Regions from separate parts of the Streptomyces sp. NPDC018029 genome, predicted to be linked through region 2. Evidence: riboswitches for the same ligand, from Rfam matches in the RefSeq annotation. Region 2 holds a riboswitch; each other region holds the start of a gene.
What was found. A riboswitch is a leader RNA that binds a small molecule or an ion and turns the genes downstream of it on or off. The one in region 2 is predicted to bind thiamine pyrophosphate.

Region 1 (5,724 bases), on a different contig from region 2:
CACCCCGTCGTTCTGCCGGATGCGGTCGCCCACCGCCGGGTCGGTCTTCATGACCGTGCCGCGCTTGTCCGTGTCGCTGTACTTGCGCTCGACGTCCTTCACTTCGAGCCCGGCCGCGTCGAGCCGCTGCTTCGCCTGCGCCTCGGTCTTCGCCAGGAGCGGCGGGACCTCCGTGAACTGGCCGGAATTGATGTACCAGATGCCCGTGCCGAGGCCGAGGACCAGCAGGACGCCGGCTATGACCGCGATCGTGCGGCGGCGCGGGTCGAACCTCCGCCGGGAGGCCGGGGCGGCGGCGGGCGGTCCTGGCGGGCCGGGTGGCGGAGTCGTGAGGACGCTGGTGCGGTTCAGCGCGTCCGCGCCTCGCTGCGCCTCCGGGTCGCCCTCCGCGGGCAGCGGGAGCTGCACGGAGCGCGCCGCGCGCGGGATCACGCTCGTGCGGTCCCCGGAGATGTCGCGGTGCTCGTCGTCCGTCGGGTGCGCCTGCGGCGGCACGGCGTCGAGCTGCTCCTCGGTCAGGCCGGCCCGCGCCTCCCTGACCTGCGCGAGGAGCGCCACCGCGTCGTACGGACGGATGTCCGGGGTGCGCGCGGTGGCGGAGGCGACCAGCTCGTCGAGGGCGAAGGGGAGCCCGGGGACGGCCGCCGACGGGGGCGGCACGTCTTCGTTGAGGTGCTGGTAGAGGACCTGGGCGGGGGAGTCGCCGGAGTGCGGCTTGGCGCCGGTCAGCATTTCGTAGAGCACGACGCCGCACGCGTACACGTCCACGCGGGTGTCCGCCGTGCCGTGCTCGATCTGCTCGGGGGCGAGGTAGGAGACGGTGCCGAGGACGGTGCCCGTGGTGTTCGTGACGGTGTCCACCGCGCGGACGAGCCCGAAGTCGGCGACCTTCACCCGGCCGTCGTCCCCTATGAGGACGTTCTCCGGCTTCATGTCGCGGTGCACGAACCCGGCGCGGTGCGCGGCGCCGAGCGCGGCCAGGACCGGCTCCAGGATGTCGAGGGCGGCCCGCGGCTGCAGGGCGCCGCGCTCGCGCAGGACGTCGCGCAGGGTGCAGCCCGCGATGTACTCCATCGCGAGGTAGACGTACGAACCGTCCGTGCCCTGGTCGAACACACCGACCACGTTCGGATGCGAGAGGCGGGCCACCGACTTGGCCTCGCGGATGAAGCGGTCGACGAAGGAGGCGTCGGCCGCCAGCGTCGGATGCATCACCTTGAGCGCGAGCACGCGGTCGAGGCGGGTGTCCACGGCCCGGTAGACCGTGGCCATCCCGCCGACCGCGATGCGCCCCTCGATCCGGTAACGGCCGTCGAGCAGCTGCCCGACGAGCGGGTCCTGAAGGGTCGTGTCCACGCAGGGAGTCTACGAGCCGCCACCGACACCGCGTCCCGGCCGGTCCTCCCCACGGCCGGACTGCAGCCGAGCTGTGACAGGCGACGGGCCGGGGCGCCCCGTCAGGGGCGCGGGGAACTGCGCGCCGAGCCCCCACCGGCGGGGCAGCCGCGAGCGAACAGAGCCCCGCACCTCTCAAGGCGTCCCGAACGCCGGCCGCTCCGGATCGAGCCGGGCCATGCCCTCCGCAGGAGAGGACGCCTCCGCGAAGTGCCGCCGCGGAATCCGCCCGGCCCGGTGCGCGAGCCGCCCGGCCTCGACCCCGTGCCGCATGGCCTCGGCCATCAGGACCGGCTCCTGCGCCCGCGTCACCGCGGAGGCGAGCATCACGCCCGCACACCCCAGCTCCATCGCGATCGCCGCGTCGGACGCCGTGCCCGCCCCCGCGTCGAGGATCACCGGCACGCGCGCGTGCTCCACGATCAGCTGGAAGTTGTGCGGGTTGCGGATGCCGAGCCCGGAGCCGATGGGCGAGCCGAGCGGCATGATCGCCGCACAGCCCACGTCCTCCAGCTTCCGTGCGAGCACCGGGTCGTCGTTCGTGTAGGGCAGGACGGTGAAACCGTCGTCCACCAGGGTCTCGGCGGCGTCCAGGAGCTCGACCGGATCGGGCAGCAGGGTGCGCTCGTCGGCGATCACCTCCAGCTTCACCAGGTCGGTGCCGAGCGCCTCGCGGGCGAGCCGGGCGGTGAGTACGGCCTCGCCGGCCGTGAAGCAGCCCGCCGTGTTGGGCAGCACGCGGATGCCGAGCCGGTCGAGGACGGAGAGCACGGAGCCCTGGACGCCCGGGTCGAGGCGGCGCATCGCGACGGTGGTCAGCTCCGTGCCGGACGCGATGAGGGACCGCTCCAGGACGTCGAGGCTGGGCGCCCCTCCCGTACCCATGATCAGGCGCGAGGAGAGGGTGAGCCCGCCGATGACGAAGGGGTCGTCTGCCATGGTGCTTCAGCCTCCCTGGACGGCGGTGAGAATTTCGACGCGGTCGCCCGCGGCGAGCGTCGTGGTGGACCACTGCGCGCGCGGGACGACGGTTTCGTTGACGGCGGCGGCGACACCGGAGTGCGCCGAGGAGAGAGTGGCCACGACGGCTTCGAGCGTGGTGCCCGAGGCCACGTCGCGTGCTTCCCCATTGACGGAAACGGCGAAGGGCGTGCTCATGCGTGCTGCTCCGTGAAGTGCGGCGTGGCGGGTGGGGGTACGGGGGAGGGCCCGGCGAAGCGGCGCGGGGTGAACGGACGCGCCACGTCCGGCAGTTCACCGGTGGTCAGGGCGTGCGCCATGACGTCACCCGTCAGGGGCGTCAGCAGGACGCCGTTGCGGTGGTGGCCGGTGGCCAGGTGGAGTCCGGCGAGCCGCGTCGGGCCGAGCAGCGGCGCGTTGTCGGGGGAGCCGGGGCGCAGGCCCGCGCGGGTCTCGGTCAGCGGCAGTTCCGTGATGCCGGGGACCAGTTCGTGCGCGTCCCGCAGGAGTTCGTAGACACCGCCGGCGGTCACCGTGGTGTCCCAGCCGAGCTCCTCGCTGGTCGCGCCGACGACGAGCTCGCCGTTCTCGCGCGGGACGAGGTAGACGTGGCTGCCGCGCACCACGGCCCGCACGGTGCGGCTCAGGAACGGCGCGTACGCCTTCGGCACCGTCAACCGCAGCACCTGGCCCTTCACGGGCCGCACGGGCGGCAGGACGTCCTGCGGCATGCCCCCGAGGCGCCCGCTGAGGCTGCCCGCCGCGAGCACCGTCAGACCCGCGCCCAGCTCGGTGCCGTCCGTGAGGACGACGCCGCACGCCCGGTCGCGGACGACCGAGAGGCGCTCGGCCCACGCGCGGTGGAAGGCCACACCGGCCCGCTCGCAGGCCACCACGAGCGCCGCCGCGAGCCGGCGCGGGTCGACCTGGTGGTCGCCGTCGACCCGCAGCCCGCCGCGTACGCCCGGAGCGAGCATCGGTTCGAGACGGCGGCACTCGCGGCCGCTCAGCCACTCGGACTCCAGCCCCGAACGGCGCTGCAGGGCGTGCAGTTCGCGCAGGTGGGCGCGGTCGTCGGAGTCGAGCGCGACGGCGAGCGTGCCGCACGCGCGATAGCCGAGGTCCTGCCCGCTCGCCTCGGTCAGCTCGGCGGCGAAGGCGGGATAGCGGCGGGCGGACTCGACGTTGAGGCCGAGCAGCGTCTGCTCGCCGTAGTGGAGTTCGGTGACGGCGGCCAGCATGCCCGCCGCGACCTGCGCGGCGCCGCCGCCCGGCGCGGGGTCGACGAGCGCGACGGAAAGCCCGCGCTGGGCGGCCCGCCAGGCCGTGACCAGGCCGATGACGCCGCCTCCGACGACAAGGACGTCAGAGGTGGCGGATGGTGGTGTCGTACGTGGATGCATGGGCGTCCAGCCCCTCCCTTCGCCGGCATGACCCGGATCAGGTTCGTACGGTCGGAGGCCGTCCCAGCCTCCCTCTCAGCCCGGTGCGCCCGGGCTCCCGCGAGTGCTCTGCACCGGCCACCCTAGCCCGTCGCTTCGCGTGGCAGTAGGGGAGCTGTCCGGGTATGGGCGGTGACGGTGTGTCAGAGATCTCCCCGCAGCCATCTGAAGCCGCCACGGGCCGCCGCCCTACAGTGATCGGGTGAGCGAGCAGCAGAGGCAGAGCGGAAATCAGCGGCACGCGGAGCGGCGCGTCGTCATCGTCGGAGCCGGCATGGCCGGGGTGCAGACCGCGGTGGCCCTGCGGGAACAGGGGTTCGCCGGCCCGGTCACCCTCGTCGGGGCGGAGCCGCACCAGCCGTACGACAGGCCGCCGCTGTCCAAGGCGGTGCTGCTCGGCAAGGCGGAGGGCTCCGCCTTCGACATCGACTTCGAGGCGCTCGGCATCGAGCTGGTCCTGGGGCGCGCGGTCACCGGCGTGCGCCCCGCCGACCACGAGCTGGACACCGCTGATGGCCCCCTCGCGTACGACGTGCTGGTCCTCGCGACCGGCGCCGAACCGATCCGGCTGCCCGGCACCGAGGGAGTCCCCGGCGTCCACCTCCTGCGCACCCTGGACGACGCCGAGCGGCTGCGCCCGGTCCTCGCCGAGCAGCAGGACGTCGTGGTCGTCGGGGCGGGCTGGATCGGCGCGGAGTTCGCGACCGCCGCGCGCGAGGCGGGCTGTTCCGTCACCGTGGTCGAGGCCGCCGCTCGGCCGCTCGCCGGAGCGCTGCCCGAGGAGGTCGCGGCCCCCATGACGGGCTGGTACGCCGACTCCGGAGCGGTCCTGCGCACCCACGCGCGCGTGGAGCGTGTCGAACCGGGCACCGTCGTCCTGTCCGACGGGACCCGGCTGCCCGCGGGCGCCGTCGTCGTCGGCATCGGGGCGCGGCCCGCGACGGCCTGGCTGACCGGCTCCGGCATCGAGCTGGGCAGCCACCGGGAGGTCGTGGCCGACGACGGCCTGCGCACGTCGGCGCCCGACGTGTACGCGGTCGGCGACTGCTCCTCCTTCCCTTCGGGAAGGTACGGCGAGCGTCTGCTCGTGCACCACTGGGACAACGCCTTGCAGGGCCCGCGCACGGTGGCGGCGAACATCATCGGCGAGACCCCCGCGGCGTACGACCCCGTGCCGTACTTCTGGTCGGAGCAGTTCGGCCGCTTCGTGCAGTACGCGGGCCACCACGCCTCGGCGGACGAGCTGGTGTGGCGCGGCGACCCGACGGGTGTGGCCTGGTCGGTGTGCTGGCTGCGGGAGGGCGCCCTGGTGGCGGTCCTCGCGGTGGGCCGCCCCCGGGACCTGGCCCAGGGCCGCAGACTGATCGAGTGGGGCGCCCGCCTCGACCCCACGCTGACGGCGGACCCTTCGGTTCCCCTGAAGAAGGCGGCACTGTAGCGGGCCCTCCAGGGGCGCGGGGAACTGCGCGACCAGCCCCCACCGGCCCGCGGTGGAGCACAGGTCCGGCCCCCGCCCCGGCCGGGGCAGCACCACCCGTCGCGGGCCCCCGGCCAGAGATACGCTGGGACGGTGACCGAGATTGACGCAAAGACTGACGCTCTTGTCCCTGCCTGGCTGCACCTCCCCGACATCGCGGAAATGCTCGATGTCGAGGTGACCCGCGTGCGCCAGCTGGTCAAGGAGGGCCAGCTGATCGCCGTACGCCGTGGGGAGAACCGGGCGCTCCAGGTGCCCGCCGCCTTCATCGACGGCGACAAGGTCGTCAAGGGCCTCGCCGGCACCCTGACGCTCCTGAGGGACGACGGCTTCTCCGACGAGGAGATGCTCGAGTGGCTCTTCACCCCCGACCCGACCCTGCCCGGCACCCCCGTGCAGGCGCTGGGCGAGAATCGCGGCACGGAGGTGAAGCGCCGCGCCCAGGCGCTC
Region 2 (5,724 bases):
CGCACTGGCGCGACACCATCGGCGTCCCCGTGTACTTCGCCGTCTACCGGGAGGGAGAGATCGAAATCGTGGCCGTCGCCGACACACCGGGCAATCCCGCTGTGGAGGAGTGGGCGGACTTCCGGGAGACAGGGCATGCCCACGCGATCGGGCAGTGCCTCCTCGGTCAGCTCGACGACAAGGCGCGACAGGACCACCTCGACCGCTACCCGGTCCGGTCGATCACGCCTTACTCGGTCCGGGACGACCGCACGTTCATGCGGCGGCTCGAATCGAGGGAGCGGATGCGGCCCGTCGTGGAGCGTCAGGAGTACGCCCTCGGGACGGTCTGCGCGGCGATTCCGATCACGGCGGGTGACACCGCGGCGACCATGGCCATTTCTGTCCCGTCCAACCAGGCCGACCGGTTGCTGCCCGCAGCCCAGAAATTGCAACGGGAGGTCGGAAAGCTACTAGGGACACTCGCCTTCTCTATCAGCATCTGAAAACTCACTCCTTGTGATCTGATGCGCACTTTGAGCAAGATGCCAGTGGTGTCAGGGAGTTGGTCTCTGACCAGTTGATGGAGAAGCGACGGGGTAGCACGCGATGGGCGAGACGGTGCAGGCAGAGGTCATGATGAGCTTCCTCGTTTCCGAGGAGCTGTCGTTCCGTATCCCGGTGGAGCTGCGCTACGAGATCGACGATCCCTATGCCGTGCGGCTGACGTTCCACCTGCCGGGGGACGTGCCGGTGACCTGGACCTTCGGGCGGGAGCTGCTGATCGACGGGGTGGGGAGGCCGTGCGGGGACGGAGACGTCCGTGTCGAGCCCACCGACGCGGACATGCTCGACGAAGCCCTGATCAGGCTTCAGGTCGGCGCGGACCGAGCGCTGTTCCGGGTGGGGATTCCACCGCTGCTCGCCTTCCTCGACCGCACGGACAGGCTGGTGCCGCTCGGGCAGGAGCGGGCGCTCGCCGACTTCGAGACGCATCTTGACGAGGCGCTCGACCGGATCCTCGCGGAGGAGCAGAACGCGGGCTGACTCGGCGTCGGGAACGGACGGAGGCAGGCCGCAGGCATTTTGGTGCATTTCAGGGGAGCCCGCCGTATCGACGGCAGCCGGGGCCGTCATGCCGTCGGGGCTTCGGACCCGTCGGCACCGCGGTCAGGTCACCGTTTGCGGCGGCGCCCCTTCCCGCCGCGGGACGGCCGAGCCCCACTCCCACGGCCCTCGGCACTGGTACCAGCACCAGCACCGCCGCCGGAACCCATACCGGCACCAGCAGCACCCGGACCGCCCCCGGACGTGCGGTCCGCCGAGACGACCAGGGCGGCCAGCGCGGTCGTCACCGGCACCGAGGCGACCAGACCGATCGAGCCGATCAGGGTGCGGACGATCTCCTCGGCGACCAACTCGCTGTTGGCCACAGTGCCCACACTGGACTGCGCGATCGAGAAGAGCAGCAGCAGGGGCAGCGCGGCGCCCGCGTAGGCGAGGACGAGGGTGTTGACGACCGAGGCGATGTGGTCGCGGCCGATGCGGATGCCCGCACGGTACAGGCCGCGCCAGCCCATCGTCGGGTTTGCCTGATGCAGCTCCCAGACCGCGGAGGTCTGGGTGACCGTGACGTCGTCGAGTACACCGAGCGAGCCGATGATGACGCCCGCGAGCAGGAGGCCGCTCATGTCGATGGACGGGTACAGGCCGTGAATGAGGCCGGTGTTGTCGTCCGTGTTGCCGGTGAGGGCGGCCCAGCCGATGAAGAGTGAGCCGAGCAGCCCGATCAGCAGGAGGGAGATGAGCGTGCCGAGTACCGCGACCGATGTGCGGGCCGTCAGGCCGTGGCAGAGATAGAGCGCGATCAGCATGATGGCGCTCGCCCCGATCACCGCCACCACCAGGGGATTCGAGCCCTGCAGGATCGCCGGCAGGATGAAGAACGTGAGCACCATGAAGCTGATGGCGAGCGCGACCAGGGCCATCACGCCGCGCAGCCGCCCCACCACGACGACGGCGAGCGCGAAGATGCCGGCGAGTAGCGCCATCGGGATCTTGCGGTTCACGTCGGTGACCGAGTACTGCAGCCCTTCGGGCGCCTTGGGCTCGTAGGCGACCACCACCTCTTGGCCCTGGCGCAGTTGCCGGGGCGAGTCCGGCTGGATGATCTCGGTGAAGGTGCGGCCCTTGTCCTTGCCGCTGCTCACCTCGATCGTCGCCTTCTTGCAGGTGCCCGTGGCCCGGGACTGCGCCGACTGGCCTTCCGGGGTGGAGGTGTCACCGGTCGGTGGGGGCTGCGAGGGGCTGAGCTCCTTGCAGGGCAGCTCCTGCACCTTCGTCACCTTCGCCGACTGCGTCTGCCGGTCGAAACCGACGCCGGTCCGCTCGTGCGAGGGCGTGCCGCCGGGCCAGAGCACCATGAGCCCCACGACCACCGCGGTGGCGAAGGGGATCAGGACCGCGGCGATGACCTTGCGCAGATGCTTGGAGACGGGCGCGGCCGGACCGTGGCTGTGGGAATGCCCGTGTCCGGACCCATGCCCGGGCCCATTTCCGTGCCCGTGCCCGGACCCGTTTCCATGCCCGGACCCATGCCCGGACCCATGCCCAGGCCCCTCCGGAGGCATCCCGGATGCGGGCGGCTGCGGGGGCGGCGGAGGAGGCGGCTCTGTGGTGGTCACTGACCGATCATCGCAAGAACGGAGGGGGCCCTCTGTTCAGCGCGGCCGACATGACGCTAGCGTGGAGCCACCTTTGCAATCGCGGGAGCTCGGAGCACCGGGCTGAGAGGGCGCTGACCTCCGTACGAAACGGCACGAAGAGTGCACGAAACGTACGGGATTCGCTGCGTCGACCGCCGAACCTGTTACCGGGTAATGCCGGCGTAGGGAGTAGGTCTCATGACCACATCGGACGCACGCACGCCTGCCTCCAGCAGCGACGAGAACGCCGAGAACGCTGAGAACGCTGAGAACACCGTCGCGGCTGACGGGGCCGGGAAGTCCATCGGCTGGCACAAGGCGTATGTCGAGGGTTCACGCCCCGACCTGCGGGTGCCGGTCCGCCAGGTGCACCTCACCAACGGTAAGGCCGTGACCCTGTACGACACTTCGGGCCCGTACACCGACCCGTCGGCCGAGACCGACGTCCGCCGCGGTCTGCCGCCGCTGCGGGAGAACTGGATCATCGCCCGCGGCGACACCGAGGAGTACGTGGGCCGGCCGCCCCGTCCCGAGGACGACGGCATCAAGCACACCTCGCCCCGCGGCGGGCTCAAGAACCTCGACGCGGTCTTCCCCGGCCGCCCCCGCCAGCCGCGCCGCGGCCGCCAGGGCCAGGCGGTGACGCAGCTGGCGTACGCCCGCCGCGGCGAGATCACACCCGAGATGGAGTTCATCGGGATCCGCGAGAACATGGACCCCGAGATCGTCCGGGAGGAGGTCGCCGCGGGGCGCGCGGTGATCCCCGCCAACGTCAACCACCCGGAGATCGAGCCGATGATCATCGGCAAGAAGTTCCTGGTGAAGGTGAACGCCAACATCGGCAACTCCGCGGTCACTTCCTCCATCGAGGAGGAGGTGGACAAGATGACCTGGGCCACCCAGTGGGGCGCCGACACGGTCATGGACCTGTCCACCGGCCGCAACATCCACACGACCCGCGAGTGGGTCCTGCGCAACTCCCCCGTGCCGATCGGCACCGTGCCGCTCTACCAGGCCCTGGAGAAGGTCGACGGCAAGGCCGAGGAGTTGTCCTGGGAGATCTACAAGGACACGGTCATCGAACAGGCCGAGCAGGGCGTGGACTACATGACGGTGCACGCGGGCGTACGACTTCCGTACGTCCCGCTCACCGCGCGCCGCAAGACCGGCATCGTCTCGCGCGGCGGTTCGATCATGGCCGCCTGGTGCCTCGCGCACCACAAGGAGAGCTTCCTGTACGAGCACTTCGAGGAGCTCTGCGAGATCCTCGCGGCGTACGACGTGACGTACTCGCTCGGCGACGGCCTGCGGCCCGGTTCGATCGCGGACGCCAACGACGAGGCGCAGTTCGCCGAGCTGCGGACCCTCGGGGAACTCAACACGATCGCCAAGCGTCATAACGTACAGACGATGATCGAGGGCCCCGGTCACGTCCCGATGCACAAGATCAAGGAGAACATCGACCTCCAGCAGGAGATCTGCGAGGAGGCGCCGTTCTACACGCTCGGCCCGCTGACCACCGACATCGCACCCGCCTACGACCACATCACCTCCGGCATCGGCGCCGCGATGATCGGCTGGTGGGGCACGGCCATGCTCTGCTACGTCACGCCCAAGGAGCACCTGGGCCTGCCCAACCGCGACGACGTGAAGACCGGCGTCATCACCTACAAGATCGCGGCGCATGCGGCGGACCTGGCCAAGGGGCACCCGGGCGCCCAGGACTGGGACGACGCGCTCTCGGACGCGCGCTTCGAGTTCCGCTGGGAGGACCAGTTCAATCTCGCCCTCGACCCGGTCACGGCACGGGAGTTCCACGACGAGACGCTGCCGGCCGAGCCCGCGAAGACGGCACACTTCTGCTCGATGTGCGGGCCGAAGTTCTGCTCGATGAAGATCTCCCAGGACATCCGTCGCCAGCACGGCGGTGATCTGGACTCGGACGACATCGCGGCGGGCATGGAGCAGAAGTCCAAGGAGTTCGCGGCAGCGGGCAACCGGGTCTATCTGCCGATCGCCGACTGAGAGCCGGTTTCGCCCGAGCCCTCTCACACCGTCGCGCTCCGAGCCCTCTCACACCGTCGCGCTCCGGGCGCCTCGGCGCCGTCGCGCGGGAGCAAGGCAGCGGACCGGCATCCGGCCGGTCAACTGCCCTGCTCCCGTGCGTACGGGGTGGTCGCGGACGTGTCGGTCCCACCCACCTGTCATTACGCCTCCGGCCTGCGCCGCCGCTCGCCGACAGCGGCGCGCCGAGGGCGGTGTCGAGCCTCATGGCCCGGCCCGGCCCGGCCCCGGCCCCGTTACTCCGGCTTGTGGTCGGGCCCGCCGAAATCGGGGCTGGAGAAGTCGGGGCTCGAGAAGCTAGGACGCGGCCCCGCGCTCGGGCCGCCGTCCGGGCTGCTGAACCCCGGCCGGTGATAGCCGAGTTGGGGCATGCGGCCGCTCGCCCCGGAGACCCCTGAGTTCGTCGACGGCGTGCGGGCCGCGGAGGCCCCGCCCGGTTCCGTCAGGGCCTCCCGCAGGAACGGCACGACGCCCCGCTCGAGGAGCGCCCGGCTCCAGTCCTCCCTGGCGCGGGTCAACTCCTCGTTCCGCTCGCCGTGCAGTCCGGCCTGGAGCGAGGTGGAGCCGTTGCGCAGGGCGGTCAGCAGGAGACCGACCGCGGCGACCAGGATGCCCCCCGCGGTGAGCGCGCCGAACAGCCATCCCGCGGTGAGCAGGGTGTCCGCGAAGGCGGGCTCGGGGGTGAGCATCTTCAGGATGTAGCCGACGAGCAGGAATATCGCGGCGGCCGCCCCCGCGAGGACGGGTGCGAGGACCGCGACGACGGCGATCGCCCCGGCTCCCGCTGCCGCTGGTTCGGCGACCTCGCCCATCGTGGTGGCGAGGCTGACGCCGCCGGAGCCCGACTCCGCGGCGCTCTGTCCATTCCCTTCGCGGATCGACGTGGACGACGGTCGAGGTTCGCGCAACTCCTCGCGAACCTTCACGTAGTGCGCGTACTCGGCCGCGGCCGCGGCCGTGATCAGTGCTGTCGCGT
Region 3 (5,724 bases), on a different contig from region 2:
CCTCGATCGGCGGCACGAGGAAGGCGCCGCCGTCCGCCGAGGTCAGCTCCTTGTAGTAGGTGATCCCGAAGCCGTCGGGACCGTCGAACGAGCGCTGGACCAGGACCACGAGCGGCAGCAGTATCAGCAGGGCGACCGTCGCCATGACGAGGCCGAGCAGCGTCCACTGCCCGGCGCCGCGCGGCCTGCGCGCCACCGCCGATGCGTCGACGAGCCGCAGCGCGCTCTCGCGCCGCCGCGCCGTCCACGCGTGGACGGCGAGGATCAGCCCGACCGCGGCGAACTGCACGAGGGTCAGGACCGCGGCCGTGGGCAGGTCGAGCAGTTGCGCGGTCTGCCGGTAGACCTCCACTTCGAGCGTGGAGTACGCGGGTCCGCCGAGGATCTGCACGATGCCGAAGGAGGTGAAGGTGAAGAGGAAGACCATGAGCGCGGCGGCGGCCACCGCCGGGCCGAGCGCCGGCAGCGTCACGGTCCGCCAGGCCGTCCAGCGCGATGCGCCGAGCATCCGCGCGGCCTCCTCCTGCCGCGGGTCGAGCTGCGACCAGAGCCCGCCGACGGTCCGTACGACGACCGCGTAGTTGAAGAAGACGTGGGCGAGCAGGATCGCCCAGACGGTGGTGTCGAGGCGTACGCCCCACAGCTCGTCGAAGAGCCCGCCCCGCCCGATCAGCGCGAGGAAGGCCGTCCCGACGACGACGGTCGGCAGCACGAACGGCACGGTGACGACGGCCCGCAGCAGCCCCTTGCCGGGGAAGTCGAAGCGCGCGAAGACATACGCGCCGGGGAGCGCGATCAGCAGCGTGAGCGCGGTCGACGCGAGCGCCTGCCAGGTGGTGAACCAGAGCACGTGCCGGATGTCGGACTGCCCGAGCACGTCCGTGATCCGCCCGAACTGCCAGGCGCCGTCGACGTGCAGCCCGCGGGCGACGATCGCCGAGACCGGGTAGGCGAAGAAGAGCGCGAAGAACGCGACGGGCAGGGCCAGCAGGCCGAGCCGTGCCGCGTTTCCGCGCGAGCGCCCCTTCACGGGGCGCCCCTTCACTTCAGTACGAGCGAGGTCCACGACTTGATCCACGGCTCGCGGTTGTCGGCGATCTTCTTCGGGTCCATGGTCTGCGGCTTGTCGACGGTCACGCCGTGCTCCGTGAACAGCTCGGGCAGCTCGGTGCCCTCACGCACCGGGTTCACGAACATGTTCAACGGCATGTCCTCCTGGAACTCCTTGCCCGCGAGGAAGTCGAGGAGCGCCTTGCCGCCCTTCTCGTTCTTCGCGCCGCTCAGCAGGCCCGCGTACTCGACCTGGCGGAAGCAGGTGCCGGTCGCGACGCCGGTCGGCGCCTGCTTCGGCCGCGGCTCGCCGTAGAGCACCTCGACGGGCGGCGAGGAGGCGTAGGAGACGACGAGCGGCCGGTCACCCTTGGCCTTCTTGCCACCGGCGGACCCGGAGAACTCCTCGTTGTAGGCCTGCTCCCAGCCGTCGACGACCTTCACGCCGTTGGCCCTGAGCTCCTTCCAGTAGCTCTCCCAGCCCTTGTCGCCGTACTTCGCGGCGGTGCCGAGCAGGAAGCCGAGCCCGGGCGAGGAGGTCGAGGCGTTCTCGGTGACCAGCAGGTTCTTGTACTGCGGCTTGAGCAGGTCGTCGAAGGACTTCGGCGGCGCCAGCTTCTTGTCGGCGAAGTACTTCTTGTCGTAGTTCACGCAGATGTCGCCGCTGTCGACGGGCGTCACCCGGTGCTTGTCCTGGTCGACCCGGAACTCCGGCTTGATCTTCTCCGCGCCCTTGGCCTCGTACGACTGGAAGAGCCCGTTGTCGAGCGCCCGCGAGAGGAGGGTGTTGTCGACGCCGAAGAAGACGTCGCCCTGCGGGTTGTCCTTGGAGAGGATCGCCTTGTTCACGGCGGCGCCCGCGTCACCGTCCTTGAGGACCTTGACCTTGTACCCGGACCGCTTCTCGAAGTCCTTCAGTACGTCCTTGGAGACGTTGAAGGAGTCGTGGCTGACGAGCGTCACGCTCTTGGAGTCGGATCCTCCGGAACCGCTGTCGGAGCCGCCGCACGCGGAGACCGCGACGAGCCCGACGCCCACCGCCACGGCGGTGAACGAAACCTTCTTGGTGGTGCCCCTGGTGCTCACTGGATTTCCTCCTGGGTGACCAGGAAGAGACGCGGCCCTGCCCGCGGGCCGGTGGCACGCGGGCAGGGCGCTACAGCTTGAGTGATGCCCGAACTTCCTACCCAGAATGACCTGGGCGAGGTTCAGAGGGTCTGCGGCCCACCTGTCCAAGGTGCCGCACTCTCAGCGCTGTGGCGCTCCCCTGTCGGAATATGCAGATGTGTGCACGCCCTCCTACGAGGGAGTACGCCCGTCAGACTACCTCTCGGCCGCGGCGAGCTGGCCGCACGCTCCGTCGATCTCCTGACCCCGGGTGTCCCGAATCGTGACCGGCACACCATGGGCGGCGATGGCCTCCACGAACGCCTTCTCGTCCTCGGGCCGCGACGCCGTCCACTTGGAGCCCGGCGTCGGGTTCAGCGGAATCAGGTTCACGTGGACCGGCTTGCCCTTGAGCAGCCGGCCGAGCCGGTCACCGCGCCATGCCTGGTCGTTGATGTCCCGGATCAGCGCGTACTCGATGGAGAGGCGACGGCCGGACTTCGCGGCGTACTCCCAGCCCGCGTCGAGGACCTCCCGCACCTTCCACCGCGTGTTGACGGGCACGAGGGTGTCGCGCAGCTCGTCGTCCGGCGCGTGCAGCGAGATCGCGAGGCGGCACTTGAAGCCCTCGTCCGAGAACCGGTGGATGGCGGGCACGAGCCCCACCGTCGACACCGTGATGCCGCGCTGCGAGAGCCCGAGACCGTCCGGCTCCGGGTCGGTGAGGCGGCGGATGGCGCCGGTCACGCGCTTGTAGTTGGCGAGCGGCTCGCCCATGCCCATGAAGACGATGTTCGACAGCCTGGCGGGCCCGCCCGGAATCTCACCGTCGCGCAGCGCGCGCATGCCGTCCACGATCTGGTGCACGATCTCGCCCGTCGACAGGTTCCGGTCGAGGCCGGCCTGTCCGGTGGCGCAGAACGGGCAGTTCATGCCGCAGCCGGCCTGCGAGCTGATGCACATGGTGACCCGGTCCGGGTACCGCATCAGGACCGACTCGACGAGCGTCCCGTCGAAGAGCCGCCACAGCGTCTTGCGGGTCGTGTCGTCGTCACAGCTGATGTGCCGCACGACGGACATCAGGTCGGGAAGCAGCGCCTCGCGGAGCTTATCGCGCGCACCGGCGGGGATGTCGGTCCACTCGGCCGGGTCGTGCGCGTACCGCGCGAAGTAGTGCTGCGACAGCTGCTTGGCACGGAACGGCTTCTCGCCGATGGCGGCGACGGCTTCCTTGCGCTCGGCGGGCGTGAGGTCGGCGAGATGCCGCGGGGGCTTCTTGGCACCGCGGGGCGCGACGAAAGTGAGTTCTCCGGGTACAGGCATGGTCCTTCCAGTGTCGCAGACATACGACAAGGGGCTCGCCGCCCTGTGGACAACGAACCCCTCACGCACATCTACGCAGGTCAGCCCCGGTGTCACCCAGAGCCGACGAAGACCACGAGCAGCAGCCAGACCACCGGCGCCGTCGGCAGCAAGGAGTCCAGGCGGTCCATGATGCCGCCGTGGCCGGGCAGCAGCGTGCCCATGTCCTTGATGCCGAGGTCCCGCTTGATCATCGACTCGCCGAGGTCGCCGAGCGTGGCGCTCGCCGCGACCGCGAGGCCGATCAGGAGGCCCTGCCACCACGTCCCGCCGTCGATCAGGAACTCCATGCACAGCGCGCCCGCGGCCATCGCGAAGGTGACAGCGCCGACCAGGCCCTCGCGGGTCTTGCCGGGGCTGATGCGCGGCGCCAGCTTGTGCTTGCCGAAGCGCCAGCCGATCGCGTACGCACCGGTGTCGCTGACCACCGTCAGGAGCAGGAAGGTGAGCACCCGCTGCGGGCCGTCGTCCGCGGCCAGCATCAGCGCCACGAACGTGGCGAGGAAAGGCACGTAGAAGGCGGCGAAGACGCCCGCCGTGACGTCCTTCAGATAGCCGTCGGGCGGCTCTGTCATCCGCCAGACGAGCACGGCGAGCGCGGTGAGCGCCATCGCGACCCACGCGCCCTCGGGCCCGCGCACGTACCCGGCGACGACCATCGCCGCGCCGCCCACCGCGAGCGGCACGAGCGGCGCCTTGATGTCCTTGCGCTCCGCCAGGCGGGAGGTCAGCTCCCAGAGGCCCACCACGACGGCGACCGCTATGACACCGATGAAGACGGCCTTCACGATGAACAGCGACGCGACGATCACCGCGCCGAGGCCCACACCCACCCCTATGGCCGCCCCGAGATCCCGGCCCGCGCTCTTCTTCTGCGGTGCTGCCGGGGCGGGCTGCGGCTGTGGTGCGCTGGGCATGGGCTCCTGCGGAGGCTCGTCACGGAACAGGGGGCCGCCCATCCGAGTGGCCCCCCGGTCGTCGTCCTGGTCTCCGCCGTTCACGGGTACGTCGGGCACGATGGGCATGGGCTGCGTCTCAGACGGAAACAGCGCGTCCTGCGCATCGTACGCGGGACCTGGCGGGGTCGCCCCCTGACCAGGCCCCTGATCGGGCGGCCCCCAATACCCGGCTCTGGGCGGCGCCTCCCAGGAAGAGTCGTTCACGGATCGGTTTCCTGATTCCTCGGACTCGAGCCTCGACTCAGACTTCGAGCAGCTCGGCTTCCTTGTGCTTGAGCAGCTCGTCCACCTGGGTGGCGTACTTCGACGTGAGGTCGTCGAGGTCCTTCTCGGCACGACGGCCCTCGTCCTCACCGATGTCGCCGTCCTTGATCGCCTTGTCGAAGGCCTCCTTGGCCTTGCGACGGATCGACCGGATCGAGATCTTGGAGTCCTCGGCCTTGGTCTTGGCGACCTTGATGAACTCCTTGCGGCGGTCCTGGGTGAGCTCCGGGAAGGTCACCCGAATGATGTTGCCGTCGTTGCTCGGGTTGACGCCGAGGTCCGAGTCCCGGATCGCCTGCTCGATGTTGCGCAGCGCGGACTTGTCGAACGGCGTCACCACGGCCATCCGCGGCTCGGGCACCGAGAACGAGGCCAGCTGGTTGATCGGCGTCAGCGCGCCGTAGTAGTCAGCCACGATCTTGTTGAACATCGCCGGGTGCGCACGGCCGGTGCGGATCGCGGCGAAGTCCTCCTTGGCGACCACGACGGCCTTCTCCATCTTCTCCTCGGCCTCGAGGAGGGTCTCTTCGATCACCACTTGCTCCTGCGTGTCTTTGAGTGGCCCGGCTAGCACGGGGCGGCCGGCTGCGTCGCGTCTCTTTCCTGCACGGTGTCCGACCGGCAGGGCTTTGTCCATCCCTCTCAAGTGACGTCTCGCGTGCGTCGCTTGAGACTGGCCCAGGTCCCTCGGGTCAGGCCCGGTTTCCCTGGTCGCCCACGAGTGTGCCGATCTTCTCACCCTTGACGGCACGGGCGATATTGCCCTCGGAGAGCAGCTCGAAGACCAGGATGGGCAGCTTGTTGTCCCGGCACAGCGTGATCGCCGTCATGTCGGCGACCTTCAGGTCGGCCGTGATGACCTCGCCGTAGCCGAGGGAGTCGAACTTCACCGCGTCGGGGTTGGTCTTCGGGTCGGAGTCGTAGACCCCGTCCACGCCGTTCTTCCCCATGAGCAGCGCCTCGGCGTCGATCTCCAGGGCGC

Region 1: it holds a riboswitch for thiamine pyrophosphate, as region 2 does, so the genes downstream of both, thiO (glycine oxidase ThiO) here and thiC (phosphomethylpyrimidine synthase ThiC) in region 2, are expected to answer to the same signal.
Region 3: it holds a riboswitch for thiamine pyrophosphate, as region 2 does, so the genes downstream of both, ACH4D5_RS30560 (thiamine ABC transporter substrate binding subunit) here and thiC (phosphomethylpyrimidine synthase ThiC) in region 2, are expected to answer to the same signal.

What each region holds. Positions count from the first base shown of each region.
Region 1 is NZ_JBIRFV010000009.1:22,111-27,834, forward strand. Features, by position in the region: gene pknB (Stk1 family PASTA domain-containing Ser/Thr kinase) at 1-1,356, opposite strand, end outside; gene ACH4D5_RS26540 (thiazole synthase) at 1,531-2,334, opposite strand; gene thiS (sulfur carrier protein ThiS) at 2,341-2,553, opposite strand; gene thiO (glycine oxidase ThiO) at 2,550-3,758, opposite strand; TPP riboswitch at 3,756-3,869, opposite strand; gene ACH4D5_RS26555 (NAD(P)/FAD-dependent oxidoreductase) at 4,072-5,235, shown strand; gene ACH4D5_RS26560 (Rv2175c family DNA-binding protein) at 5,368-5,724, shown strand, end outside.
Region 2 is NZ_JBIRFV010000004.1:190,302-196,025, reverse strand. Features, by position in the region: gene ACH4D5_RS13750 (IclR family transcriptional regulator) at 1-485, shown strand, start outside; gene ACH4D5_RS13745 (SsgA family sporulation/cell division regulator) at 589-1,026, shown strand; gene ACH4D5_RS13740 (YibE/F family protein) at 1,155-2,663, opposite strand; TPP riboswitch at 2,735-2,890, shown strand; gene thiC (phosphomethylpyrimidine synthase ThiC) at 2,883-4,709, shown strand; gene ACH4D5_RS13730 (hypothetical protein) at 4,985-5,724, opposite strand, start outside.
Region 3 is NZ_JBIRFV010000011.1:114,517-120,240, forward strand. Features, by position in the region: gene ACH4D5_RS30555 (ABC transporter permease) at 1-1,066, opposite strand, end outside; gene ACH4D5_RS30560 (thiamine ABC transporter substrate binding subunit) at 1,042-2,136, opposite strand; TPP riboswitch at 2,213-2,329, opposite strand; gene rlmN (23S rRNA (adenine(2503)-C(2))-methyltransferase RlmN) at 2,374-3,480, opposite strand; gene ACH4D5_RS30570 (phosphatidate cytidylyltransferase) at 3,573-4,682, opposite strand; gene frr (ribosome recycling factor) at 4,720-5,277, opposite strand; gene pyrH (UMP kinase) at 5,435-5,724, opposite strand, start outside.